2 regions of the Clostridium sp. genome follow, and region 1 is predicted to be linked to the other one. Evidence: riboswitches for the same ligand, from Rfam matches in the RefSeq annotation. Region 1 holds a riboswitch; the other holds the start of a gene.
What was found. Region 1 has a riboswitch for FMN ahead of ribD (bifunctional diaminohydroxyphosphoribosylaminopyrimidine deaminase/5-amino-6-(5-phosphoribosylamino)uracil reductase RibD). Riboswitches for the same ligand answer to the same signal wherever they lie in the genome.

Region 1 (17,190 bases):
CGCCGTTTTTTACGTACTGTTCGTAGTCCTTTTCATATATACAAAAGTAAATTTCACTTTTCAGTGAACCGATATAAAGTGTATTTCCCATAGCTTCTTTTTCCTCACGGTGTATAAGCTCACCACTTCGATAGCTCTTGAAGCTACGAAACACTGAAATACATTCTTCATTTCGACATTTTTCAGTGAGCTTGGGGATATCAAGTATACCTGCCTTGTCATTTATAGCTAGATCCAGCCGCTTGAATACACCGCCTTCACTGATTGCACACATGAAAAAATCGTACCAGCTTCTGTGCTGCGCCAGAAGGAATCCCTCAAATTGCCTGCAGCCCCGTCCTTTAAGTTCCAGAAGTACACCTTTCTTTTCATCATGTGATACCATTACAAAAATATCTCCCAAAGCATAATGCTCTGCATAGGAATAGAAACCATAGTCCTCATGAAGCATATACTTTATTTTGAGAAGCAGTATATCTTCAATAACATGCTTTACATTTACAGTAGGGAAGCGTATCCTCACATAGTCAAACAACATTTCAAGAGGTGAGTCAGGATTAAAGCGTTCCAGTGATTTTAAAATAGTCTCTTTGATGTCTTCCGACGGTGAAGCTCTGCCATTTTCAATGTCGCTTAGATACTGTCTTGTGATTCCTGCTGTAACTGCAAGGCGGTTTTGTGAGATACCATAGTAAGTTCTCTTTTCCTTTAGTTCCTGCAACCATAAACTGTTTTCACTCAATTACATCCCTCCAATAAAAAAAGGATGTCAACTGAAAGGGTTGTAGTTGACATCCTTAAAAAATCCCGGAAACCTTTATATACTAAGGTATCTACAGGATTTTAAAACTGTTTTTTATTGTATTTGTGCCCCCCTGTTAGATACGGGGGGCTAATCGCTGGTGTGGCTAACGCCACACCAAAAGCAGGTCAGTCCGTCCCTGCGGCTTTCGCTTCGCACGCCGCCTGGCCGTTCTGCCTGCTTTTCTCTAGTTTTTCTATCTCTTTTATAAAATCATGTCCTTTTGGTACAAGTGGAGTATAAAACTCCGATATTACACTTGTACCTGTATCCACATAACCACGTCCTTTTATCTGTTTTAGGAAAAAATCTTTGTCAGTCTCGCCAAACATCATACCGTATCCCATTTCTGACATACGGCCAAGTGCTACACGAAAATTAAACTGATCCCTAATTCCATCTCCTAAATATTTTGCATCTGGTCTCTGACAAGCTAAGACTAAGAAGAAACCACTTTGGCGCCCTAACATGACAATTTGTTTTAGCTTGCTCATAACCTGCGTACTTTTTTTACCTATCATCTCCATAAATGAAGGGTACTCATCAAAAATGAGGAAATGAGCCGGCAGTCCTAAATAGGCATAGTTTTCACCTGTTTTGTAATTCGCCATCAACTTCATTTCTTCATTTTGTTTCATCATATTATCATAAAACTGATACAAACAGTCAATCATATCCTGCTGTTTGTAATATACATTTAGCATAACAGAAGAAAGATCGGCAAGGTCAGCATTTTTGGGATCAAGAACATAAAGGACGGCATTTGTATGCAGTAATGCTTCAATAATGGAGAAGATGAAGTACGTCTTCCCTCCACCTGTGCCTCCGGTTATAAGCATATGAGGGAGTTTGTCATATTCCCACCAGATATTCTTCATGAGCCTTAGCCTTCCGTGTTCTGCCTTTACCTCATCAATAGTAATTCGGTTGGCAATCATATCATAGAGCAGGGTGTATTCCACATAAGAATCCTTTAACTCTTTGTCCACCAATTCACAGTACAAGCCACTTTCCAGTTTCTTTTCCAGGTGCAGAAGCTGATCTTGATACTTTCCAAGAGTAATTTCCACGTGTATATGAATCAAGCCATTTTTTAGCAGATAATACATCTTCGGGAAATGACTGATTTTCTCTTTTGATCTGCCAGATGGCAGGTCTTTAAAGAGTCCATCACTTTGTATCTGTTCAGATTCATACCATTTATTTTCAAGTATCATTCTTGCCAGCTTTTGACGGTGCATTAGCTGTTTCACATAGTCACGCCGAAAATGATAATAAGAACAAGCCCCAACCAGACTTACTGCTGTAGCAATAATTATACTAAATATCAGATAGGACGTGATAGAAAATTGAAAACTGCCATCATGTGTGAGACTAACCTTTTGCCAGTCCATTGTCATGAGACGTTTCCCATGAAAAACCAATAACACCAGTATGAAAACTATAGTAAGTGAAATAACAGCAAACCGTAAGACCAAATTTTTATCACTTGCTCTAATTCGTCTTCCTTTATAGATGAAATGTTTCATAAATCATCCTTTCCGAGAAATATAAATGCTCTATTTCCCTTTATTTTGAGGCTGTGGCTGTTGGTTTTTAACATGAGAGATTGCCTGTTTGTTTTTTAGTACAATATCATCGGCTTTTATATACCAGTCCACGTCTGCTCCTCTAAAAGTGGCAGTTGCCACCGTATCTGCTACAGGATTTACAAGTTCCACTTCGGCGTTATAGTCAAACTCTTTTAAAGGAACAGCAGCTGGAATACTCACCTGTATCATACAACCCTGTCCACGGGATTTAAGGTCATAGGTACGTTCCTTAATTTCATCACTTACCGTACCATCTTCATTGTTGATATGCACCTCACGGCGAAGTGCAGAAAACTTCAACACTCCAAATGTCTTTTCCTTGTCAATTACAATTCCTTCAGCTAATCTCATTTTTTCCACCTCTCTTTCTTTATGCTTTCACCATATCATCTGCGTTCAGAATATAATTTGTAAAACCACGATTTCCAATTTTATATCCTTCTGCGGTGATACGAGGATTGATAAGTTTTACTTTTTCTTCTACTTCAAAATGTTTTTCACCAGCTTCCAGTGGCAATATAACTACAATATCATCAGCTCTCTGAATGTCGGAATATAAATTATAACTACGAGAAAGAATTGACATACGACCGTTCATTCTGCGCTGTTCAACTTTTCCTTCTCCTGCATACTCCAAGTTTCCAAATGTTTTTTCCATGTTAGGAATAACATATTTTAGTTCCATATATTTTAACCTCTTTTCATTTTTATTTATAATAATTAAATTGTAATTGTTTCCTTATTCTGCTGCATGAAGCATACCTTTCTACCCGTTCTTTATCAAGGGCAAGCTTACGTGCTTCACACCCTTGACAAAGCCCGGTCAAAAAGGTAAATAGCAGGTAAGCAGAATAAGGAAACATTATACTAACTGTTCTCTCAATTCAATGGTGGAGAGCGTGATTTCTTTTTGTAATTTAAATACAACAATATAAACATTATTACCATTTCCTTTTTAATTTAGGTATAAAAATAGACGTTCATTTCTGAACGCCTAAACATAGTATCTTTCCATTGATTTTTTCTCACATATTGACCATTCGCCTTTCGATAGGCTGTTGCTATTAAATTCTACTTATTATTTTTCCAATTTTTTATAAAAAGTAACTTATCTTTTGAAAGCTGTAATACCTTATGCTTATTTATGATGCGAGTTGCTTTTTCATCATAAGAACTCAATTTGTCAATAGCAATGAATATTTGTTTTTTACTTTGACTGTAAATTGATATGATATTTTCTAAAGCTGCATTTTCAATATTCTTTAATAAAGGTAAATCATGTGCTATGGCTGGTAAACACGTTAATTCCAATAATGCAAGGTCAAATGAAATTAAATTGGCAAAAGCTGTCCCTGTTCCTGTATCTCCAGCAGTATTAAACGAATATTTATTTCCATGAATATTTAACGTTGGTGATCTTCTTCCATCAACATAAATTTGTTTATTTAATTCATACATTCTAACATTTATTTTATTACATATTTCATCCAATGCCTTTTCTTTTAATTCACTTAAATCAAGATTAGCTTGAGATATAGATGCTTCCAACTGCTTCTTCTTCGTATAATAACCATTTTCATCACTAAGCTGTTTGATTTGTGCAACCAAATCAACCACTTCATCCACTGCTAATTTAGGAGCATCTTTAATTGACAGCTTCTGTTCTATTTGCTTATCTATTTCTTTTATCTGATTGTCAAATTTTTTTATTTTTGCTTTTAATTCCTTCTCTACTGTCACAAGTTCGCTTTTTAAAATTTTAGTTATATTTTTATGAAATTCTTCGACCTTATTAATCTGCTCTACATTAAAATTCGGAAAATAATATACAAATTGTTCTAACTCGGCATTAATTTTAACTGGTTTGTTTTTTATATTATTCTGAGTTCGGAGTAATCTACTACGATGTGTGTTTACTTTAGTAGTGAGCAAGCTTTTTTCACGCTTAAGCTTTAATACTTCTTGTGAGACCATTGACTCTAAATCAAGAGAAGTCATTACGATTTCTTTCTTTATTTTTTCTAATCGTATATTTAGTTCAGCAATTTTTTTTTCATTTTTACTAAATAAACTTTTTGTACTTACATTAGGTAAAAAATTCTTTTTGGCAGCATTTGTTAATGTCAATTTATCTTTTTTTAACTTTTCAATTTGTTCCTCATATGCTTTTAACGATTTATATTTATCAAATAATTTTAGCAAAGCTAATATTGATTTTGGAGCACTTTCTTTCTCAAAATATTGAATTGGCTTTTTTTCAATTAGGTTCTCTTTACCATAAACTCTAAAATACCTTCCAACAATATTTCTAAATGATAACGATTCTAATTGACACTTATAATTTTTCTGTAACCATGCAGTATATTCTTCTGTTGATATACTTTCTAAAACTTCAAATTTTTCATTGCAAATTGAAACAGATGTATATTCATTTGTACTCCTAATAAAGTAATAATTATGGTTATCGAAATTAAAAATAAATCTAAAATTATGATGTCCTAACTGTTCTACTACATCGTGGTTTTTATTTATATAATCATTGCCACCAAATATAAAATCAATAATCATAAGCATGGTTGATTTTCCTATTGAATTAGAAGCAACGTCATCTCCTACAATCGCATTTAATCCTTCATGAAATATAACTTCTTTTTCCAAAAATATATCACAAATTATTTTTTTTAACATACTGTATCACCTGTAACTCCTCATTATATTCTACCTTTTCAAGAACATATAAAACATCTAACGCTAACATATATTCGTTCAAATCCTTGAAATACTTTTTTACAACTTCATATAACTCACTTACTGAATAGTTAGTATCACATATCTTTTCTAAAATATACACTGTTTTTGCAAGAATGCAATCTTGGAAACTTATTAACTTATTAGGCAATATCATGAAAACACCTCACAATCTTGTACAAAATATGCAATCACAATTTCGCAGGCTCTCCTTGAATATGAACCTGTTTTTTCGTTTAACCAGTCAACTAAAGAAGAATATACAAATTCTTGATTAGGATTGATTTGCATGGTTTTACAATAAAAACTTTTTATTTGAGCTGCTAAGGTATCAAATTTATATGGAGTTACTTCATCCATTTCAACAAATATCTTATGGATATAATCAAAATAGTCTACCACATCATTTTTGATAGTACGCTTTATTGCAAAAGGTAATGTATTATTAGCTTTTTGCTCTATTCTTAAAGATTCATAACTTAAACGAACTAATTCCTCCTCCAAAGATTCATCATTTAAATTTTTCAATATCTCCTTTATTTCTTCCTCTATATTAAAAAGTGCATATGTATTTTTTAATTTTGCATCCTGCAACAACTTCTTTTTAAGTCTTACCCATGAACGATATTCTTCTATAGTTCGAGGTGTATCAAATTTTTTATGACATATTCTACATACTGCTATAACATTGTCTAAACTATTAATATCCTCACTTAGGCGTTCCTCATTTTCCAATAATTTTTCTTCCTCTGGATGTGGATTTGCAGGATATATATGTGCCACTTCAAACATTTTAATAATTTGTCCACTTTTCTTATTAGTTAAAGCTTTTCCGCAAATTGGACACCGGCCATCCACCTCATTAAATAAGAGCATCTTTTCATTATCAGAAAAAATCCTTCGATTATCTCCCATATTTATCACCTGCACTCATAAAATTACAACTTTATTTAATTTTACCACATGGAATTGTAAATGTCTCTTTGTATGCTATGTTTAGCTTTATAATTATGGACTAATAGAATATCAATATTATCTTTCTCTATATCTCAATGTATCCTTTATCGCTTCCACTTTTTCTTCAACTTCAAAGTGATTTTCACCAAATATCACTACAATATCATTTGCTCTCTGAATGTCAGAATAAAGATTATAACTGCGAGAAAGGATAGACATACGACCATTTTAACTACGCTATTCAACCTTGCCTTCTCCTGCATACTCCAGATTTCCAAATACCTTTTCCATGTTTGGGATTACGTGCTTTAATTCCATATACTTTACCTCTTTTTTATTTATAATGTTTAATTTACAATTATTTTCTTATTCTGTTGAATAAAGCATACCTTTCTGTCCATTCTTTATCAAGGGCAAGCTTACGTGCTTCACACCCTTGACAAAGCCCGGTCATAAAGGTAAATAGTAGTTAGACAGAACAAGGAACTATTATGCTAAATGTTATCTACAACTTAAGTGATGGAGAACCTGGCTTCTTTTTGTGATTTGAATACAGTAATATAGGCATCATTATCACTTCCTTTTTAATCTGGGTATAAAAATAGACGTTCATTTCTAAACGCCTAAAAATAAATAAGGGAGATACCATTTTTACTCAATATCCCATCCCTTATAAACCTTATTTTATTGTATCTCCACACTCTATATCAACTACTACTGAAACATTAATATAATTTTTTATCTCTTTATTTCGGCTTTTATCACTATTTTCTATAAACACGATATGTTTGAGAAAGTGCTTAAAATCAAGGATTTCTACATATCTTTCCTTTGTAGCGAAACTATAGTCTCCACATGCCCTGTCTGCGGAAACATATCCATGAGCTTCACCTTATCCACCCTGTATCCAAAATGTATAAATCCATTCAGATCCTGTACAAGGGTTTTTGGATTGCATGAAACATAGATTATGGACTTTGCACCAAATCCAGCTATCTGTCTCAATGCTTTTGGATGGATACCGGGCCTTGGGGGATCAAGTATTATTACATCCGGCATGAAATTCATTTCATTTACAACCCTGCCCACATCCCCTGAAATAAATTCGCAGTTTTCAATGCCATTAAGTCTCACATTGTCATTTGCAGCTTTCACTGCATCCTCTATGAGTTCAACACCTATAACTTTTTTTGCATCTCCTGCCACTATCTGTCCTATTGTTCCGGTGCCGCAATAAAGGTCAAGTACAGTTTTGGAAGAAACATCACCTAAAAACTTTTCTACTATTCCATAGAGTTTCTCAGCTCCACGGGAATTTGTCTGAAAAAATGCCCCGGGAAATATCTTGAACTTCAGTCCCGAAATTTTCTCAGTTATATGGTCATCACCATAAAGTATGTTCAATTTTTCTATTTTGACTATATCTGAAAAGCTGTCATTTACACTGTGCAGTATTCCTTTTATGTTCCCACAGAGATCCAATTTCAAAAGTCTGTTAACCATTTCACCGAAATCAAAATTCATCTGTGAAGTCGTAACCATGTTTATCAGAATTTCACCTGTATTTTTTCCCTTTCTTACAACAAGGTTCCTCAGATAGCCCTTTCTGCTCTTCACCCTGTAATACGGAAGATCCTCTTCCCTCAGATAATCTATAATCCCACTTAATATGTTTCTAAAATCGCCATCTACAATTTTACACTGGTCTACATTTACAATTCCAAAGCTTTTTCCCTTCATGTGCATTCCAACATTTAAAACTCCACCTTTTTCTGCATCTCCAAAGGTGAACTCCATCTTGTTCCTGTATTCAAATTTTTCAGGACTTTCTTCTATGCCCAGAAATTCAAAATCTTTTATATCCGCCCTTCGAAATAGATCCAGAACCTGACGTGTTTTCAGTTCAAGCTGTATCCTGTGCGGTAAAAATTGTGAATTGCAGCCTCCGCATAAATTGAAATGTGGGCATTCGGCATCAACAGAATAATCTATATTTTGGGATATTTCCAAAAGTTTTGCCTCCAGATGATCCCTTTTTCTTTTGGTTAACCTTGCCAATACCTTCTGTCCCGGAAAGGTATTTTTTATAAAAATTTCTTTCCCCTCCATCACAGCTATGCCTGTAGAAGGGAAAGAAGTTCTTTCTATGCGGAATTCATAAACATCTCCAATTTTCAATTTTTAATCTTTCCTTTCTTAAATGTAATTCTTACTCGCCGAATTTTTGTCCAAGAGTAACCTTGTATTTCGTCTTGCTCATTACAAATGGATAAAGCACAAGTACTATTATAAATATTATTATGAACATACCCTTCATGTCTACAATGTGATATCCAAATATAAGGCGCAGTATGAGATCAAACAGGTACAGTGCTATTACGGATACCACGGATGTTGTCAAAGTATCTACAATGGACGCCTTCAATTTTTCATTGAACAACTTAAACGTCTTCTTGTCTTCTGGTTCCTTTGAAAAATCATCTTTTTGAGGCTCACTATCAATTATTTCCGTGTTCTTCTCACTTTCTTGATTGTCGTCCTCATTATTATCCTGCTTTAAATCTTCAAGCTTCTTTTTTTCCTCCTGGTTCTTGCTTTTTAATTCTTCAAAAAACTGTTTTTTGGCTTCATTTTCATTTGCTTTATTTTTACTATCATCCATTTAAAATACACTCCTATTTTATTATTTAACTATTTATATATTACACTATAATCAGGTGAAAATTTCATTTTTACATATCCGCAACAAATATATTATGCTACAGTAAAACATTTATGTAAATACGTATACACAAATACTTTGACTTTGTTAACAATTGATTTACAATTACAAGTTTAAGATTTATAATTTAATTCAATATAAAACACACTCAGGAGGAGCTATATAAATGAAGATTTTCAATTTTACAGATATAATAATATTTTTGGTTCTGGTTTCCTGCAAAATATTGAGCTTCGGCAGGCAGATAAACACGGCACATTTCCCTGTGATCTCCCTTTTGATTCCCTCATCTGCTTCAATACTTGTCCTGATGTCCATAGCCTTACTTCTTGGAAGGAAAAAGCGTTCAAGATTCCTTTATATATGCAATATTGTGATAAGTCTGCTCATAATAAGCGACCTGAACTACTTCAGATATTTCAAGGATATAATATCACTCCCGGTATTGGTAAACGGCCTTCAGCTTGGTGCTGTGGGATCAAGTGTAAAAAATATAATACGTCCTGCAGACTTTCTATACACGGTGGATTTGTTTATAATTCCATTTATAAACAGCTGCATGAACAAACATAAGGAAAGTTCACCTCTGTCTTTCAAGTTAAAACTGCCACTTTTCTTGTGTATAATGATATTATCCATATATGTAAACTTCAATTTTTTCTATAAATTGTCCAAAGAGCAGCCCAGGCTTTTAAGCACAATGTATAACAAGGTATATATAGCAAAGCACCTTGGAATAGTCAACTATCATTATCTTGATATATACAATACTGTATACAATAAGCTTGATAGATTGAAGCCTGTTCCGGAAAGCAAACTGGCAGAAATACAGGATTTTATGGATAAGAATAGATCTTCAGAGAAAAACCTTCACGGAGCTTATGAAGGAAAGAACCTGATTTTAATACAGGTGGAGGCACTTCAGGGATTTGTAATAAACAGCTCAATCAATGGAAAAACAATAACCCCTAACTTGAATAGGTTTGCAGAAAGATCCCAGTATTTCGATAATTTTCATTATCAGGTTGCTGCCGGCGGTACTTCCGATGCTGAATTCATGGCCAATAATTCCCTGTATCCTGCCGAATCCGGTGCAGTATACTTTTTATATTCCGGAAATAAATTTCAATCCATGCCGGAGTCCTTCATAAATAAAGGTTACGATACGGCGGCATTTCATGGATTCAGGGAAAGCTTCTGGAACAGGAATGTCATGTATAAAAATTTTAACTTCAACCACTTTTACGGCGAAAAAAGTTTCAAACAGGATGAAACAATAGGTCTTGGATTAAGTGACAGATCCTTTCTAAACCAGTCCGTAGATAAGCTGAAAAATTTAAAAAGCCCCTACTATGCTTTTCTGATTACGCTGAGCAGCCATTTTCCCTATGACGATGTAAAAAATTACGGAAATTTCAACGTCGGAAATCTTGAAGGCACACTTATAGGAAATTATATCAAATCAATACATTATACCGATACCCAGCTCGGTACGTTCTTTGAAAAACTGGATAAGGAGGGGATATTGAAAAATTCCGTGATTGTGCTTTATGGAGACCACTATGCAATTCCCAGGAACAAGCAGGATCAGTTTTTGAAACTTTACGGAAAAAACTCCATGTCCGACGTGGACTGGATAAACCTGCAGAAGGTTCCTCTTATAATTCATTTTCCAGATGAACACATAAAGAGGGTAAATCATATAAACTCCGGTGAGATTGATATTTATCCTACAATAAGTAATCTCTTCAACCTGTCCGGCAGTCACATGATGGGAAATGACCTTTTTAACGAGCAAAAAGGCGTTACAATATACAGAGATGGCTCCTTCATATACGGAAACTGCTACTACATGTCCGAAAACAATGCCTACTATGACATAAACACAGGGGCAAAGCTTCCCGAAACCGAAGAACTTGTTCATGAAAAAAAATCCGTTCTCAACCAGCTGGAATATTCGGACGATATACTAAAACACAATCTGCTAAAAACACAGTTGAAATAAAATAATATGCCTGCCGATTTTTCCTCCGGCAGGCATATCCCCTACTTAACCTAATCAAGCTGCCTGATCAGATTTGCCATTTCTATAGCGGCCATGGCACCATCATATCCCTTGTTTCCTGACTTGGTACCTGCTCTTTCTATTGCCTGTTCTATATTGTCCGTAGTAAGTACGCTGAATATGACAGGCATATTTGCCGAAAGAGAAACGCTGGCCACACCTTTTGAAACCTCATTTGATACGTAGTCGAAATGAGGCGTCGCACCCCTTATAACCGCTCCAAGGCATATGATTGCATCATATTCCCCGGACATGGCCATTTTCTTTGCAACAAGAGGTATTTCAAATGCCCCGGGAACCCAGCTTATACTTATGCTGTCTTCATCGGCTCCATGACGCCTGAGACAGTCCAGTGCACCTTCCAGCAGTTTCCCGCTTATGAATTCATTGAACCTTCCAATTACTATACCAAATTTCAGATTTTCTGCTGTCAATTTTCCTTCATATGTTTTCATATATAAAACCTCCATAAATGTATTAAATTTTAAAATTTCAATAGATGCCCCATTTTTTCTTTCTTGGTGTGCATGTACTTTGTATTTTCCTTGGAACAACTTATTTCAATCGGCACTCTTTCCGTTATTTCGAGTCCATAATCTGAAAGCCCCTCTATTTTTTTAGGGTTGTTTGTAAGAAGTCTCATCTTCCTTATTCCAATATCCTTCAGTATTTGTGCTCCTATGGAATAATCCCTCATGTCTGCCGGAAATCCAAGAGCCAGATTTGCCTCTACTGTATCCATTCCATTGTCCTGAAGATTGTAGGCCTTTATTTTATTTAAAAGTCCTATTCCCCTGCCCTCCTGGCTCATATAGAGAAGAACTCCCTTTCCCTCTTTTTCTATCTGCCTGAGTGCAGCCTGAAGCTGGTCTCCGCAGTCACACCTGAGGGAATGGAATACATCACCTGTAAGACATTCCGAGTGTACTCTCACAAGAGTATTGTCATTTTCGAAATTATCCCCCTTTACAAGACATACATGCTGCTCTCCATTCAATATATTCTCATATCCGATAATTTCGAAATTTCCGAATTTAGTTGGCAGCTTGGCAGAGGCAACTCTTTTTACCAGTTTCTCGGTTTGCCTTCTGTAGGCTATAAGATCGACTATAGTTACAATTTTCAGGTCATGTTCTTCTGCAAATTCAATCAGATCATCTCTTCTTGCCATAGTCCCGTCATCTTTTATTATTTCGCATATTGCAGCTGCACCTTTGAAGCCCGCAATCCTGGCCAGGTCAACTGAAGCTTCCGTATGCCCGGTTCTGTCAAACACCCCATTTTTTCTGGCTATGAGAGGGAACACATGTCCAGGTCTTCTAAAATCACTGCCGCAGTTTGAAGCCGCAATCATGTTTATTGTATGCGCCCTTTCAAATGCAGATATGCCCGTTGTAGTATCCTTGAAATCAACAGTTACGGTAAATGCCGTTTCATGATTGTCAGTGTTGTTCTGCACCATTGGGTTGAAGCCGAGCTTCAGCGCTATTTCTTCCTCTACCGGTGCACACAGAAGCCCTTTTGCATATTTGATCATAAAATTGATGTTTTCTCCAGTTGCCTTTTCAGCGGGTATTACCAGATCTCCTTCATTTTCCCTTCCCTCATCATCTACAATTATGATCATCTTTCCCTTTTTTAAATCTACTACTACATCTTCTATGGAACTAAATTTATAATTCATACTTTTATCCTCCCAAAGCTATTTTTTATTTCTATATAAATCCATATTTTTTCAACATTTCAGAATCCAGGTTGGATTTGTTCTGGACTTTTTCATCTGGAATTCCCATCAATCTTTCAACATACTTTCCCATAAGATCACACTCGATATTTACCAGCTCTCCTGTTTTCTTATAGTTTAGGACAGTTTCTCCCTTTGTATGCGGTATCAAAGATACACTGAAACTCCTCCTGCCCAGCTTTGCAACTGTAAGACTCACTCCATCCAGGGCAACGGATCCTTTAAGTACTATATATCTCATAAGATTACTGGCTGCTTCAATTTCAACCCAGGTGGATATGTCTTCCTCATGAATCTCAACTATCTTTCCCACACCATCTATGTGACCGCTTACTATATGTCCACCAAGCCTGTCTCCTACTCTAAGAGCCCTTTCAAGATTCACCCTGCTTCCTGTCTTCAAACTTCCGAGGCTTCCCATCCTGAGTGTCTCAGCCATGACATCAACTGTAAATAAACTGCTCCCCAAATCCACTACTGTAACACATGTCCCATTTACAGCAATACTGTCCCCCAGCTTTGTTCCATCTACTACCTTTTCAGCCTCTATGGTCAATTTTGAAGAATTTACGCCCTTAGATATTTTTATGACCTTTCCTATTTCTTCCACCAAACCTGTAAACAAATCTGTCACCTCCCGGCTTGCTGTATTTTGTCAACATAGGCTTCCAGCATTAAATCTTCTCCAATCTTCTCCCAGGAAATATCCCTCAGTTTTATTTCATCGCATATATTTTGAATACCACTGCCATCCACCGAGGTTCTGGCATCTCTGCCTCCAAATATCTTCGGTGCAATGAAATAAACAACCTTGTCCACAATTCCCGATTCCAGTGCGGAGAAATTAACATTTCCTCCACCCTCCAGAAGTATGCTGTCTATTCCCATCTTTCCAAGTTCCCTGACGAGAAATTTCAAATCAACCTTGTCTTCGCTGTTTTTGGGACAAACAATTATGTGTATCCCTTCCTCACTCAGAATATTGTAATTGTTTTTGTCAAAGTCCTCTGTACAAGCTATTATTATTTCTCTGTCATTTATAGTGCTGAAAATTCTCGACTCCGGTGATACACTCAGCTTTGAATCAAGGATCACAGCCTTGGAATCCCTGCTTTTACCTTTCAGTCTTGTAGTTAAAAGCGGATTATCTTTGACAATAGTGCCTATTCCTGCCATGACCGCCATAACCCTGTTTCTCATCTCATGGACTTTTTTCCGTGAAGCTTCACCTGTTATCCATTTTGACTCCCCACTTGCTGTAGCTATCTTTCCATCCAGAGTAACTGCTGATTTCATTATGACGAACGGGATTTTTTCTGTAATGTATTTTATGAATATTTCATTCATTTTTAGAGCTTCATCCTCCATTACCCCGGTGACAACCTCTATGCCTGAATCTTTCATCATTTTTATGCCTCTTCCGGAAACAAGTGGATTCGGATCAAGACTTCCCACCACAACTCTCTTTATTCCGGATTTTATTATAGCTGCCGCACAGGGTGGTGTTTTCCCGTAATGGGAGCAGGGTTCCAATGTGACATATAAATCAGCTCCTCCTGCCTTCTCGCCTGCATCCCTTAAAGCATATACCTCTGCATGAGGTCCTCCAAACAATTTATGATATCCTTTTCCTACAATTTCTCCATTCTTCACAACCACAGCTCCAACCAGTGGATTGGGATTTACAAAGCCTCCGCCTTCTGACGCAAGTTTCAGGGCTATTATCATATATTTCTCGTCATACTCCCTGTTTTTCACAATTCATCACTTCCACACATAATATTTATGGTAAACTCAAAAATCCCCCGAAGACAACCTTCAGGGGATAGCACAATCGAAAAACATCAAAACCTACATATGAAAATAATAAAAACCATATATAAACATTCTTTACTTTCTTCCATCCAGACTTTACTGTCGGTACTGGAGTCAAACCAGTTCATGCTTGTAAAAGCTTGCGGACTATACCGCCGATCGGGAATTTCACCCTGCCCTGAAAGTTACTATTTAATTTTGACTATACTATATACCCTTTTTTCAACATTGTCAATATGAAATTTTTTTATATTAAGCTTTTCATTTATTATTGATTATATAATAAAATATTAAAAATAGAAATTAAACGAAAATAAACGAAAATCACGAAAAAACCAACTTCCATCGCAATAAATTGGCCTGACGGTCAAATTATATGTTTGGAAATACTTATCTTAAATGATAATATAAATATAAATAAAACAATAAAATTCAATAATCAATGAAACAATACAAATACAAAAAATTAAATTTCTTGAAAGGAATGATCGTTATGAAAATAGCTGTAGGCTGTGATCAGAATGGATACGCACTGAAACTGCAATTAATGGCCTTCTTAAAAGAAAAGAATATTGAATATGTTGATTTTGGTTCAAATGAAGGACAAACAGTATACTATCCTAATGTAGCTCTAAAAGTAGGTGAAGAAGTGGCAAAAGGAAACTTTGATAGAGGTATACTGGTGTGCGGTACAGGAATAGGCATGGCAATAACTGCTAACAAGATTCCAGGCATACGGGCTGCTGTATGTCATGATATCTACTCGGCAGAAAGAGCACAAAAAAGCAACAATGCCCAGATAGCAACTTTTGGTGCCGAGATAGTAGGACCTTCTCTGGCAAAATATTTGTTGAACATATGGCTCAATTCCGAATTTGCCGATGGCAGGTCCACTCCAAAAGTAAAATTAATAAATGAAATAGACGAAAACTTCAGAAAAGAGTTAAAATAAAACAGGAGGTACTGATATGAAACTTTTTATAGATACAGCCAATGTAGATGAAATTAGAAAGGCAGATGAAATGGGTATTATATGCGGTGTTACAACAAACCCGTCCTTGATTGCAAAGGAGGGCAGAGATTTTAAAGAAGTAGTAAAAGAAATCTCAACCATAGTAGACGGTCCTATAAGCGCCGAGGTAGTCGGCCTTAAATACAATGAAATGGTTGAAGAAGCAAAAGAACTTGTAAAAATACACAAGAATATAGTAATAAAAATTCCAATGACCATAGATGGATTGAAGGCAGTAAAAATACTTTCAAAAGAAGGTATAAAAACCAATGTCACATTGATATTTTCAGCAGCCCAGGCTCTCCTTGCCGCAAGAGCAGGCGCTTCCTATGTAAGTCCCTTCCTTGGAAGACTGGACGATATAGGGGCAAACGGGATAGAACTTGTTGAACAGATATCCTCCATATTCAAAATATATAACATAAATACGGAAATCATATCCGCCAGTGTCAGAAGTCCCCTTCATGTAATAAACGCTGCAAAAGCAGGTTCTGATATAGCTACAGTTCCATATAAGGTTCTAATACAGATGACCAAGCACCCTTTAACGGATATAGGTATAGAAAGATTTTTGGAAGACTGGAAAACGGTTCCTAAAAAATAGCAAAGGATGTGTTTTTAATGAAGGAAAGAGAACTGGATCAACTGAGCATAAACACTATCAGACTGCTGTCTGCAGAAGCCATAGAAAAGGCCAAATCAGGACATCCCGGGCTTCCGCTAGGCTGTGCACCTATTGCATATACCCTATGGGCAAATGGAATGAAACACAATCCCGAAAATCCAGACTGGGTTGACAGGGACAGGTTCATATTGTCTGCAGGACATGGATCTGCACTTCTATATTCTCTTCTTTGTCTGTTTGAATATGGCATAACCGTAGATGATCTGAAACAATTCAGACAATGGGGAAGCAAAACTCCGGGCCATCCTGAATATGGACATACCATAGGTGTTGAAACAACAACAGGTCCATTGGGACAGGGTATTGCAAATGGCGTAGGCATGGCAATTGCGGAAGCCTATCTTGCTGAAAAATTCAACAGGCCGGGTTATCCTGTAGTCGACCACAATACCTACTGTCTTGCAGGTGACGGCTGCATGATGGAAGGCATATCTTCCGAAGCTGCATCATTGGCAGGTACTCTTGGCCTCGGAAAGTTGATTGTATTTTATGATTCAAACAATATTACCATAGAGGGAAATACGGATATGGCCTTTACGGAAAATGTCGGCAAAAGATTCGAAGCCTACGGATGGCAGGTTCTAAGTATCAATGATGGAAATGATATCAACATCCTGGAAACAGCTATTGACGTTGCTAAAAAAGAGAAATCAAAACCTACTCTTATAATAGTAAAAACACAGATAGGCTATGGATGTCCTGAAAAACAGGGAAAGGCGTCCGCACATGGAGAACCCCTTGGAGAAGAAAACATAAAGGCCACAAAGAGATTTTTAAAATGGCAGTATGAAGGTAAATTCTTCATTCCAGAGGAAGTAAAGGAACACATGAAGAATATAATAGGAAATTTAAAATCGGAAGAATCCAGATGGAATACATTGAAGGCGAAATATGATAGTAAATTTCCAGAGCTGGCCAAAGAGTGGGATATATATCAAAGCAGAGATCTCCCTGTAGATCTTCTCCATGATGAAGATTTCTGGTCATTCAGCAAGGAAATGTCCACTAGAAGTGCCTCCGGAGAGATAATCAACAAACTTGCAGACAA
Region 2 (13,067 bases), 680 kb from region 1:
TTTGGATTCGACTACCTTAGAGACAATATGGTTGTATACAAGGAGGAGAGAGTTCAAAGAAAATTGAATTTTGCCATAGTTGATGAGGTGGATTCAATTTTGATTGATGAGGCTAGAACACCTCTCATAATTTCCGGTGAAGGTGAGAAATCAACTGAGTTTTACAAGGTGGCAGATCATTTTGCAAAGACTTTGAAAAAGCAGAATGTGTCTGAGGATGACAAGGAAATTGAAGAAAAAGATAAGGGCGATTTTACAGTAGATGAAAAAGCCAATGCAGTAATTCTTACATCCCGCGGTATAGAAAAAGCCGAAAAATTTTTCAACCTCGAGAACTATGCGGATCCAGAAAACATGGAGCTTCAGCATCATGTAGTTCAGGCGCTGAAGGCAAATTACATTATGAAACGTGATAAGGACTATATGGTAAGAAACGGAGAAGTACTGATAGTAGATGAATTTACAGGAAGAATGATGGAAGGAAGAAGATATAGTGATGGACTTCATCAGGCTATAGAAGCGAAGGAAGGGGTTAAGGTTGAAAGGGAGTCAAAAACTCTTGCAACTATAACCTACCAGAACTATTTTAGAATATTCAGCAAACTTTCGGGTATGACAGGTACGGCCCAGACAGAAGAAAATGAGTTCAGGGAAATATATGGCTTGGATGTAATAGTCATTCCTACTCACGAGCCTGTTATAAGAAAGGATCTTCCTGATCTGGTTTATAAAACTGCAAAAGGTAAATTTAAGGCTATAGCAGATGATATTTATGAAACATATAAAAAGGGTCAGCCTGTACTTGTTGGTACGGTAAGTATAGAGAAATCTGAACTCCTTTCAGATATGCTTAAAAAGAGAGGAGTACCTCATCAGGTATTGAATGCAAAATTTCATGAAAAGGAAGCTGAGATAATTTCCTATGCCGGTGAAGAAGGAACTGTAACCATTGCTACCAACATGGCAGGGCGTGGTACCGATATAAAACTTGGCAAGGGTGTTGTAAAATTAGGCGGACTTAAGATAATAGGTACGGAAAGGCATGAATCCAGGAGAATTGACAATCAGCTCAGAGGACGTTCAGGACGTCAGGGAGATCCTGGAGAATCCAGATTCTATGTTTCACTTGAAGATGATTTGATGAGAATATTTGGATCGGATAGACTCCAGGGAATGGTTGAAAAGCTGGGACTTGGTGAAGATGAAGCAATAGAGAGCAAAATGGTTACAAATGCAATAGAGAATGCGCAGAAAAAGGTGGAAGGCAACAATTTTGACATAAGAAAAACTCTGCTGCAGTATGATGATGTAATAAACAAGCAAAGGGAGATAATTTACAAACAAAGATCCGAAGTGCTGGAAGGAACAGATCTCAAAGATCAGGTTAAAAACATGCTGCACAGCCTTGTTTCTGAAATTGTAGAATCACACATATCTGGTGATGAGGACGAGTTTGACGAGGAGATCACAAATTTAATAAATTATATGGAAGAAGTTTATGTCCCTGAAGGTGCAATCAAGTTTGATGATATAGCAAATCTTTCTAATGAAGATATAATAGATAAATATATAGAATTGGGAGAAACAATTTACGCCGAAAAAGAGAAAGAGTTTACGCCGGAGCAGATGAGGGAGATAGAGAGGGTAATACTTCTTAAAGTTGTTGATACTAAATGGATGGACCATATAGATGATATGGAACACCTGAAGAGGGCTATAGGCCTAAGGGCGTACAGACAGCAGGAACCTGCCCAGGCATATCAATTCGAGGGCAGTGAGATGTTCAATGAAATGATCTATAACATCAAATTGGATACTATAAAATATCTGTTCCATGTAAAAATTGAGAGGGCTCCTGAAAGAGAGAGAGTTGCAAAAAATTTAAGTACTAACCAGAGTGAAGGCGAACCTGTGAAGAGGCAGCCAATAAAGAAACAGAAGACGGTTGGCAGAAATGATCCTTGTCCATGCGGAAGTGGTAAAAAATACAAAAATTGTTGCGGGAAGGTAGTTAATATCAATAACTAATTTAAATATACGAGGTGATTACATGATAGTTGAGTTGGAGAATGTAAATTCCAGAATAAATCTTCTTAAAAAATCATTGGATGAGATAAGGGGGTCTCTTTGACCTAGATAACTGTAAAAATAGAATACAGGAACTCCAGATGAAAATGCAGGAAAAAGGTTTTTGGGATAACCCTCAGATGGCACAGAAAATATCATCTGAGGAAAGGTTTTTGAATGAAAAACTGGATGTGTACAACAAGCTGAAAGGGCGAATTGAGGATATAGAGCTTCTTACGGATATGGCTATAGAAGAAGAGGATTCAAATGCATCAAGGGATATAATAGATGAAGTGGAAGATATTGAAGATACATTGGAGAAGCTTAAAATAAAATTACTTCTGTCTGGAGCTTATGATAAAAATAATGCAATATTGAATTTACATGTAGGTGTAGGCGGAACGGATGCCCAGGACTGGACTCAAATGCTGCTTAGAATGTATACAAGATGGTCTGAAAAATCAGGATACAGGGTTGAAATACTTGATATGCTTCCGGCAGAGGATGCGGGTATAAAAAGTGTATCTTTGAAGATAATAGGTGAATTTGCCTATGGGTATCTAAAAACAGAGAGAGGAATACACAGACTGGTAAGAATATCACCTTTCAATGCAAATGGAAAAAGACAGACATCATTTGCTTCAGTGGAGGTACTTCCTGAACTTACAAAGGATCAGGATATAGATATAAGACCGGAAGATCTGAAAGTGGATACTTACAGATCCAGTGGAGCTGGAGGCCAGCATGTAAATAAAACTGAATCTGCTGTAAGAATAACGCATATACCTACTGGAATAGTAGTACAGTGCCAGAATGAAAGAAGTCAGCACTATAACAGGGAAACAGCAATGGCAATGTTGAAATCCAAACTTGTGGAACTAAAGGAAAGAGCACACAAAGAGAAGATAGAGGATTTGACGGGAGAGTTGAAAGACATGGGCTGGGGGAGTCAGATAAGATCTTATGTATTTCAACCTTATACCATGGTCAAAGATCATAGAACCGGAGAGGAAAACGGAAATGTAACATCGGTGATGGACGGAAATATAGATAATTTTATAGTTGCATACTTGAAACAGCAGGCAAAATAGATATCTATATGAAGTAATAATTGAAAAGGATTTTAATATGAGACTTAAAAGTAAATTGGGAGATACATTTGTATCCCTCAAACACAGAGATTTTAGGTATTTTTTATCGGGGCAGCTACTGTCCCTAATGGGAACAATGATTCAAAATACTGCTTTGAGCTGGTATATATACAAGATGACCAATTCGCCTTTTCTCCTGGGACTTATAGGAGTATTCCAGTATGCACCAGTACTTTTGATAACGCTTATAGGAGGGGTCATAGCAGAGAGACATTCAAAGAAAAAGATTTTGATGGCGACTCAATTTTCGTATATGGTTCAGGCATTTATATTGAGTCTTACTGTATACATAGGTTCAGATAAGTACTGGATATTTGCAGCACTTGCTGCAGTAAATGGTACCATAACCAGCCTGGATATGCCTACAAGACAATCGTTTTTTATAGAACTTGTAGGAAAGAAGGATTTGCCAAATGCCATATCATTGAACTCCACTGTCTTTAATATATCCCGCATAGTCGGTCCGGCATTTGCAGGAATAATAATGAATACATTGGGTGTATTTCAGTGTTTCCTGTTGAATGCAATAAGTTTTATACCAATTATATATGGTGTATTTAAAATAAAGGCTGAAGGTAATCCAACTGAATTCATTGATAAAAACTCAGGGGTTTTCAGGGAACTGAAAAATGGAATAATATATACAATAAACAGGAAAATATTGATGTCTACAATGTTCATGATGGCAATAGTGTGTACCTTTGCATTTAACAGCAATGTGATTATACCTGTATTTGCAGAGCAGGTTATGAGTGGAGGCGTCAGTGAATACAGCTTTCTATTGAGCCTTATAGGAATAGGGTCTCTTTTAGGTGCTATGTTTATGGCAAATAAAGGCAGAAGGCTGAAAGTCCATCATTATCTGATTGTAAATTCATTTATTCTTGGAGTTCTACACATAACAACCGTATTCACATTCAACTATATAGCAGTAGCCTGTCTCTTTATAGCTATAGGCTTTTTTAGTCTTACTTTTCTCAATAGAGCAAATGCAGTTTTGCAGTTTAACACTGAAGATGGATATAGAGGCAGGGTTATGAGTATATATTCACTCTTGAATATGGGAAGTACTCCCATTGGCAATGCCTTTGCAGGAATTATAATGGAAAATTTCGGAGGAAAATTTGGCTTTTTCAGTTGTGGACTAATTATACTTTCCCTTACAAGTATTGTATTGTATTATATTAAGTCTAAAGGGAATCATGTTTGACGTATAGTATACTTGTTGTCACAATTCCAATAAATGACAGAACAAGAAATGATTTATAGTATAAAAAATATGGGTTGTTGTCAAAAGCATACTTGTCTATTTCCCTTGAGACAATATTGAAACATCTTTCGATAGATTTAGTACCAATATAGGATAACTTGTCCGTTGGAGTGTGTATCCTTGATGTATCGGCATCAGAAAGGGTTATGGCATCTATTCCATAAGCTCTGAAATATTCATGGTCACTTGCATTTTCGAATAGGTATTTGAAGTTCTCATCGGTTTTGGTGCAGAGGGAGGCTATCTCTTTTACAAAGCTGGAGTTTTTGCTGTCCCATTTTCCAGCCATTATGGATATAGGAACATTTTTGTTGCTTCCTATCATGTCAAAATTTATAACTTTACTTCCCTTTAAGTTCTGTTTATACTTTTTTGCAAAATCCTTTGAACCAAGGCATCCAAACTCTTCTGCATTGAAGGCTGAAAATATTATAGTTCTGTCGGGTTTGCCTAAAGAGTTTACATATTTTACAAGACCAAGTAAAAAGGAAGTTCCCGAGGCATTGTCCAAAGCACCGTTATATATTTTCCCGGACAGATCACTTCCGACGTGGTCAAAGTGAGCAGAAAGTATAATTGGAGGAAGAGATTTGTTTTTACCTTCTATATAGCCTACTACATTATATATGGACGTTATTCTGTTCTCAAATGGTATAAAGCAGTCTACCTGAAAACCAGAATTCAGGTAATTTTTTATCTCTTCTGAAGTACGTTTTTTTATCATTACATACATTGAATGAGGAGAGTTTGCAATAAAGGAACTCCTGAAATCTAGATTGTCATTTTGTGGAGTATAGAATAAAAAATATGTATTCCCCTTTTGGACCTGAAAACTGCCTCCCCTCCACGCAATGGGGTCTTCTCTGCTAAAAGATACATTGTTATTTCTAAAATTCAGCATGTCTTCCTTGTAGTCTGTTCCATATTTGTATTGTTTTATTATAAAACCATTTTTATCTCTTACCACAAGGTTTGGTACCCCGTCTACTCTTTTGGGGTATATGACATTGAATTTTTCAAGATAGTTGTTACTGTAAGGTTTTAAATTTTCTCTTTTGAAGTATTCCATTATAAAACGAGCTGCTTCGTAATTTTCTATAGTTCCTGAGAGCCGGCCATTGAAGTCATCAGAAGATAGGTAATTTATAGTGTTTTTAACATCCTTGGGGTTTAAAGGTTCTGTAGAACAATAGATTTCAAAGCTTGTGGAGCAAATTAAACAAAATATGATTATAAATAAAGATAATATAAATTTTTTCATATACTATAACTCCCAAAATTATTTATTGTATCCATAGATATATATATATTAATTTGCCATAGTTCATATAACTGTTGTAATATATTTTTAGTTGATTATTTATATAGTAGATTTGTAAAATCAGAGCAGGAGGTAAAAATGAGCAGTATAATAGATACTTTATCTTTGGAATTAGGTGTTAATAAAAAGTATGTCAGTAATGTAGTTGAATTGATAGATTCAGGTAATACGGTACCTTTTATAGCGAGGTACAGGAAGGAACTCACAGGAAGTATGAGTGACGTGACTTTGAGAAAACTTGCAGAGCGGCTCATATATCTTAGAAATTTAAATACAAGAAAAGAAGATGTAATAAGAATAATAGAGGAACAGGGCAAGCTTACGGAAGAGCTGAAGAAATCCATAGAAGTCTGTAGCACTTTAACTGAAATTGAAGATATATATAGACCATATAAGCCTAAAAAGAGAACCAGGGCTACTGTTGCACAGGAGAAGGGATTAAAGCCTATTTCTGATGTTATAATAAGCGGAAAGTTCAATGGTGATATAAATTCCTATGTGGAAAAATTTTTAGATAAAGAAAAAGGAGTGGAATCTATAGAAGATGTTTTGTCAGGTGCCATGGATATAATAAGTGAAGTTATATCCGATGAAGCAAAATATAGAAAATGGATAAGAAAGTTCGTACATGATACTGGAGTTATTGAAACAAAGGGTAAGAGCGAGGAGCCTACCCCATATGAGATGTACTATGAATATAGTGAAGCAGTAAAATCTATTCCACCCCATAGGATACTTGCCATAAATAGAGGTGAAAAAGAAAAAATTTTATCTGTTAAGATAAATTGCGACATGGATAGAATATTGGACTACTTGAAGAGAGAATATCTTAAAGGCAATAATACCACAGATATTTACATAGAAAAGAGCATTGAAGATTCTCTAAAAAGATTGATATATCCCTCTATTGAGAGGGAGCTAAGATCCGAACTTACAGACAAGGGCGAGGAAGGGGCTATAAAAATATTCAAGGCAAACTTGAAAGCTCTTCTTATGCAGCCGCCGATAAAAGGCAAGAATGTGCTGGGATATGATCCCGGCTTCAGAAATGGATGCAAAATAGCAGTGCTGGATGATACGGGAAAACTGCTGGATACGGCCATAGTATATGCTACTGCACCTCAGAATGATGTGGAAGGTTCAATAAAAACCTTGAAACATCTTGTATATAAACATGATGTGAATGTAATATCCCTTGGCAACGGAACTGCAAGCAGGGAATCGGAAGAAGTAATCGGAAGGCTCATAAAGGAAGTAAAAGAGGAAAAAGGGAAGGAGCTGTACTACGTTATAGTATCAGAGGCTGGAGCTTCAGTATACTCGGCATCAGAGCTTGCTGCAAAAGACTATCCTGATGTAAATGTATCACTTAGAGGGGCTATATCAATAGGAAGAAGGCTCCAGGACCCGCTTGCAGAACTGGTAAAGATAGATCCGAAGGCAATAGGGGTTGGACAATATCAGCATGATGTTGCTCCGAAAAAATTGGATGAATCCCTGAAAGGAATTGTAGAAGACTGTGTAAATAGTGTTGGAGTTGACCTCAATATAGCCACACCTTCACTGCTTTCTTATATTTCAGGAATAAATTCTACGATAGCCGGGAATATTGTAGCCTATAGAGAAGAAAATGGAAAATTCAAGAATCGAAAAGAATTGCTTAAAGTCAAGAGATTGGGAGCAAAAGCTTTTGAGCAATGCGCAGGTTTTCTGAGAGTTATGGAAAGCAGTGAACCTCTTGACAATACTGCGGTGCATCCAGAATCCTATGATGCGGCAAGAGGACTTCTGAACAGTCTTGGATATGAAGAGCAGAGTTTGAAAACCGGAGGATTTCAGGATATGGATAGCAGAGTCGGGAAAATAGATCTTGAGAAACTTTCCAGCACACTGGGTACAGGAGTACCTACACTTAGAGATATAATAAAAGAGATAAAAAAGCCGGGCAGAGATCCGAGGGAGGAACTTCCAAAGCCGGTACTCAAGACTGGTATAGTTGATATGAACCAGCTCAAGCCGGGCATGGTTCTTACGGGTACAGTCAGAAACGTGGCCGATTTCGGGGCTTTTGTAGATATAGGAGTTCATCAGGATGGACTGGTACATATAAGTCAGCTTTCAAACAAATTTGTCAAACATCCTCTGGATGTAGTGAAAGTCGGCGATATCGTACAGGTAACCATACTTGAAGTAGATGAAAAGAGGAAGAGGATTTCACTGAGTATGAAATAAAAACAAGTCCGCATCCAATTATATATTAGATGCGGACAGTTATTTATACAGAAGTTTCTATTCGGAAATTTTTACTTTTTGAGAATCAGATGACGATTCAAGGGATTTCTCAAATACCTGACGTATAATTTCTTTTGATGGAACTCCTTCGTGTATCTTGTTTTCTCCTACAAAGTATGTGGGTACGTAGTAGTAGTCATATTTTTTTGCTATTTCGGGACTGCGCTCTTCATCGATTATTTCTACATCAATATTCTTATATTCAGGATTTTCATTTTGAATTTCCTTCATCCAGTTAAGTGCCTGTTTACAGTAGGGACACCAGCTTGTTACAAACATATGTAATTGGTTTCATACTATAATCACCTGACTTTTTTTATTTGATATTACATTATTATATACCAAAATACTGTATTTTTCTATATATTTAATTTTAATATAAAAACAGACATTTCACATATGATTGACAAATGTGAAACGCCTGTTTTTTAGTAATGCTAATTATTTAATGAGATGGAGGCAATTCCATCGGCTGAACGGTAATTACAGGATTTTTAACAGAAATGGATTTGGCTTCAACCTGAATGGTGGTAACGGCGCCTAGTGCAAGTGTCAAAAAGCATACAGCAGTAATGATAGTCTTGATAAGTTTCTTTTTCATTTTAAATTTTCCCCCTATTAAAAAATGTTTATGCTATAATATGTTGAATCATTGTAGCTTCTTATAGTATCCTGGGATAGCAACAAATACTTTTTGGTATTGGCTGTATTCCCTTTTGAGAGATATATCAATGACAGTTTATTGTAGACAAGTGAAAGGTCCGAAGTGTTGTGAATTTCACAAGCCTTTTTTAATATCCTGACTAATTCAAGATATACTTTTTCAAGTCTGTCATAATCATCCAGTATTTCATATATCCTTGAGAGCATGAAGTTGCCTTTTATAAGATATTCCATATCATCGTAATTAACTGCATTATTGAGACCTTCTTTTATTGATTCAATTGCTTTATTATAAAGTCTTTGCTTTATAAATACATGAGATTTTTCTATGTGTGTATGGGACAAAGTTGGTCTATCAAATTTATACTTAAAAAGTTCAGCCATGTTGAAGTATTTTATGCTGTTTTCAAAATCATTCATATGACAGTATACAAGACCTAGATTGTTGTATATATATCCCAACAAAGGGCTTTCTAAATCTGTAATTCTGGTTTCTAAAGAATTATATATGTCTATAGCTGACTGGAAATCGTTTTTGGCTTCAAAACAGTCGGCCTTTAAAATATTTGCATATATGTAAAAGGTAAAATTATCTTGCCTGTTGTGTGTAGATAAGTATTTGTCTATGTTTTCAAGGCACAGGTCTATTTTGTTTAATTTCCTATACGCAAGAGCTATATCATATAAAGCAAGCTCGTAAATTCTTGGATCATCATGTGCAAGAGAATAATGTATGGAAAAATTCAAGTATGTAACACAGTCTGTGTATTGAAGAAGATTCATCTTACATAAGCCAAGCCTCCAGTATATGTAGGATATCTTTTCGTGCTGCTTGACATTTTTAAAAATATCAAGGGACTGATTGTAATTTATAAAAGAATTTTTATAATTCTTTTTATCATAATTTATATCCCCAAGTTTACAATGGGCTTCAGCTCTTACTGATGTTAAGTTGTATTCATCTGCTATGGATAGTACATATTTTATATCGTCAATAACAATATCTTTTGAGTTGAGTTTTTCAAGGCAATATAATTCTGCGTCATCTTCAGGGGATCTTAAAAGATAATCTGCATCAACAACCAATTTATGACCTAATTGTTCAGCTCTGGCATTGAATCTCCGGGCAAGTGTTACAGCCGTGTCATGTTTGAGAGTTCTCCGCCCTATTTCAATCATGCTTATGAGGCCTCTGGTTATATTTTTATCCTGAAGATCCTGTTGTTTCATATTCAAGTCTTTTCTTAATTTTTTTATTTTTTCACTGCTAGTCAGGAATTTCATCTAATCACCCAAAATAAAGTATAAATGATTGAATGTAATTTTAAAATAGTTTATTCTCATTAATTTACATTTTATACTTATAGTATAAAAATTGCAACAAAAATTTGAAAAAAAGTTGCAAAGAAATTTTTTATATAGTAATATATAAGCATAGACGGGAAATTGTATTATTCTAAAAATAGAAATATATTTTTATATGGAAATATATAGCAGCGCAGTAAATTTGAATTTTAGGGGAGCATGCCGCAGCTATTTGTGATAAGAATACCCGTCTATAGTTAATATCATCATAAAAATTATTCATAGTATTAAAGCCTACCTTTTTATAGTGAAAATAGAATTTTAATCTAAAGCCACCAGTATTCCAAATTTTTTGAGAATATATATAAAACTGTCCTATCTAAATATTATGTTTGATTATTTTTTTAGACCATCAAATATGGATTTGCTAAGAAGTATTTCCGTTGCGGTAGGCGTTTGAATAGGTGTAAACTTTTTTGACGGTATTTTTTTAAAAAAGAAAAAAGTTAAATTTATGCACCTGTAATAAATAAGATAAAGGATAATCGATAGAATAGAAGAAATGTATAATCAGATTTCACAAGTACTTTTAAATGATAAAAGTATTTGTAGTTTCCGCATTCAAATGGCATATGAACTTTATAGTCATGAAGGTACATAAAGTTGCTTTTTAATAAAAAAGGTTATATAATAAAGATGTAATTAAATTGAATATAATCTTCAGGGCGGGGTGTAATTCCCCACCGGCGGTAAAGCCCGCGAGCCATAATGGCATGATTCGGTGAAACTCCGAAGCCGACAGTATAGTCTGGATGGAAGAAGTGTAAAGTATACCATTTATTGGCCCTGACTTTTGTTGGAGCTTTTTTATTATACTTTATCGCCTCTTAATATGGTAGGAGTAGGAGATTATACTTATGAATTAGGAGGGTGTATTATGAAGAACAGGAAATTGAACAGACTTGTGAAGATATCTTTGTTGGGCGTTATTGCATTTTTACTTATGTTTTTAGAGTTCGCACTGCCGATATTCCCATCATTCATGAAAATCGATATTAGTGATTTGCCAGCTTTGATAGGAACTTTTGCACTGGGACCTGAGGCTGGAATCATAATAGAATTTTTAAAAAATGTACTTCATGGAATATTTGCAAGCCAGACAGCTTTTGTAGGAGAACTGGCGAATTTTGCCATAGGAGCTGTTCTTGTAGGTACGGCAGGAATAATATACAAGTTTAAAAAATCAAGGGCAACAGCTGTAATGAGTCTTATAGCAGGTACGGTAACAATGTCGATTGCAGCAGCGATTCTGAATTATTTTGTACTTCTGCCGCTCTATGAAAAGGCATTTAATTTTCCTATAAGCCAGATAGTTGCAATTGCATCAAAAATAAATGGGAATGTAGATAGCGTTGGTACTTTGATACTTTGGTCCATCATACCATTTAACCTTTTTAAGGGGCTGGCATTGACTGTACTTACATTGGTGGTTTACAAAAGTGTGTCGCCAATATTGAAAAAAGAGCATAGAGAAGGAAGGCAAGCTGCCTAGTAAAAATAAAAAATCTGACACCTGTAAATTAGTGGTGCCAGATTTTTTTATTCATGAAATTGGACTTGTGTACGATAAATAAATATACTGTATATTTATTTGAAGGGTGATTAAATTGGCGGGAATATGGAATGTAAATAGTACCTATAATGTAAACAATAAGAAAGTATCAACAAAACTTTCCTTTGAGATAGGACAAAAATTCATAGCTAGAATAGTAGATCTTGATAAAGTCTCTAAGAGCATATTATTAAGGCTTTTGGATGGATGGCAGTTTTCTGCAGATATAGAAAATATGGATCAGGTATCTAAAAATCAATTATTAAGGTTTCAAGTTGATGGATTTCAGGATGGGAAACTCGAGTTAAAGATTGTTGGCAGAACAGATGAAGGGGTCAAGGACGGAGGAAATGATGCTGTAAAACTTTTTATAAAGGAAAATTCCATGAACTTAAGTATGCAGGACTATGATCTTATTAAAGGTATGATAAAACATGAAATTCCACTTACTAAAAGCAATGTTTCAAATATGAAATCACTCCTGGAATTTATGAACAAAACGCAGAACGGCGGAGGAGAAGTGGATAATTTTATACAGAAATATCTTTTAAGCAGAAATATAGATGCCAACAGCAGTGAAGGGAAAAGGGCAAGCAGTATATTAAAAAGTTTGTTTACCGATATTGCAAAACTTTCTGATGGCGATGTATTTACATTTATTGAAAATAATATAGATATAAACAATGAGAACATAAAAAGTTTTAATGATGTATTTAAAAAGCCGGCTGTTATATACAGGGAAATTGAAAATCTCGGACAGAAATTAGGAGTGAGCGTGCAGCCTGAATTTAAACAAAGTCCTGAAAATGTAAAATCAACTACAAGTGATTATATGGATGCACTGCAGAAAAATATTGAAAAAGCATATAAAAATGTAGATAGTTCGGAAATAGCCGCAGTGAAAGAAAATGTAAATAATGTTGTAGAGAATAATACTGCAGAGAATAATGTTGTAAAGAATAATGCGGCAGAGAATAGGGAAAATAATTTAAAAAATCAGCCTGCAGGTGTCAATCAAAAAATAGACGGGAATATATCCGGTGAAATTCCAGAAAATACAGCAGCTCCAAAGGGTGAGATGATTGAAAAGCATGAAAATATAAAACAGGATAACACAAACCAATATGAAAATATACAGAATGGTAATAATAAAACTGGGGCAGAAAATACAAAAAACAATATAAAAAGTGAAGTCAAAAATATTTTCAACGAGTATTTTTTAAAAGATAAATCCAACTTGATATCCAAAGATATAATAGAAACTATTTCAAATCAGATAAAGGATCAGCTGAATTTTAAAACACGGGAAATGTCTGATATAATAGAGCAGGTGATCAACCAAATACAGGACAAAAGTCCTGACAAGCCTGTGAATATAATGAATTT

Region 2: it holds a riboswitch for FMN, as region 1 does, so the genes downstream of both, LKE46_RS13445 (ECF transporter S component) here and ribD (bifunctional diaminohydroxyphosphoribosylaminopyrimidine deaminase/5-amino-6-(5-phosphoribosylamino)uracil reductase RibD) in region 1, are expected to answer to the same signal.

What each region holds. Positions count from the first base shown of each region.
Region 1 covers NZ_JAKVOI010000001.1:2,060,380-2,077,569, forward strand. The annotation lists gene mobT (MobT family relaxase) at 1-742, opposite strand, end outside; gene LKE46_RS10190 (hypothetical protein) at 931-2,331, opposite strand; gene LKE46_RS10195 (YdcP family protein) at 2,362-2,745, opposite strand; gene LKE46_RS10200 (YdcP family protein) at 2,765-3,079, opposite strand; gene LKE46_RS10205 (DUF2326 domain-containing protein) at 3,466-5,082, opposite strand; gene LKE46_RS10210 (ABC-three component system middle component 7) at 5,060-5,299, opposite strand; gene LKE46_RS10215 (ABC-three component system protein) at 5,296-6,057, opposite strand; gene LKE46_RS17795 (DUF961 family protein) at 6,175-6,318, opposite strand; gene rlmD (23S rRNA (uracil(1939)-C(5))-methyltransferase RlmD) at 6,916-8,277, opposite strand; gene LKE46_RS10230 (hypothetical protein) at 8,309-8,761, opposite strand; gene LKE46_RS10235 (LTA synthase family protein) at 8,988-10,826, shown strand; gene ribH (6,7-dimethyl-8-ribityllumazine synthase) at 10,877-11,341, opposite strand; gene LKE46_RS10245 (bifunctional 3,4-dihydroxy-2-butanone-4-phosphate synthase/GTP cyclohydrolase II) at 11,371-12,570, opposite strand; gene LKE46_RS10250 (riboflavin synthase) at 12,602-13,255, opposite strand; gene ribD (bifunctional diaminohydroxyphosphoribosylaminopyrimidine deaminase/5-amino-6-(5-phosphoribosylamino)uracil reductase RibD) at 13,261-14,358, opposite strand; FMN riboswitch at 14,519-14,635, opposite strand; gene rpiB (ribose 5-phosphate isomerase B) at 14,939-15,397, shown strand; gene fsa (fructose-6-phosphate aldolase) at 15,414-16,061, shown strand; gene tkt (transketolase) at 16,079-17,190, shown strand, end outside.
Region 2 covers NZ_JAKVOI010000001.1:2,740,853-2,753,919, reverse strand. The annotation lists gene secA (preprotein translocase subunit SecA) at 1-2,028, shown strand, start outside; one part of gene prfB (peptide chain release factor 2) at 2,051-2,128, shown strand; one part of gene prfB (peptide chain release factor 2) at 2,130-3,158, shown strand; gene LKE46_RS13475 (MFS transporter) at 3,196-4,428, shown strand; gene LKE46_RS13470 (M28 family metallopeptidase) at 4,409-5,749, opposite strand; gene LKE46_RS13465 (Tex family protein) at 5,888-8,041, shown strand; gene LKE46_RS13460 (glutaredoxin family protein) at 8,099-8,380, opposite strand; gene LKE46_RS13455 (hypothetical protein) at 8,547-8,702, opposite strand; gene LKE46_RS13450 (helix-turn-helix domain-containing protein) at 8,720-10,048, opposite strand; FMN riboswitch at 10,782-10,897, shown strand; gene LKE46_RS13445 (ECF transporter S component) at 11,007-11,621, shown strand; gene LKE46_RS13440 (hypothetical protein) at 11,737-13,067, shown strand, end outside.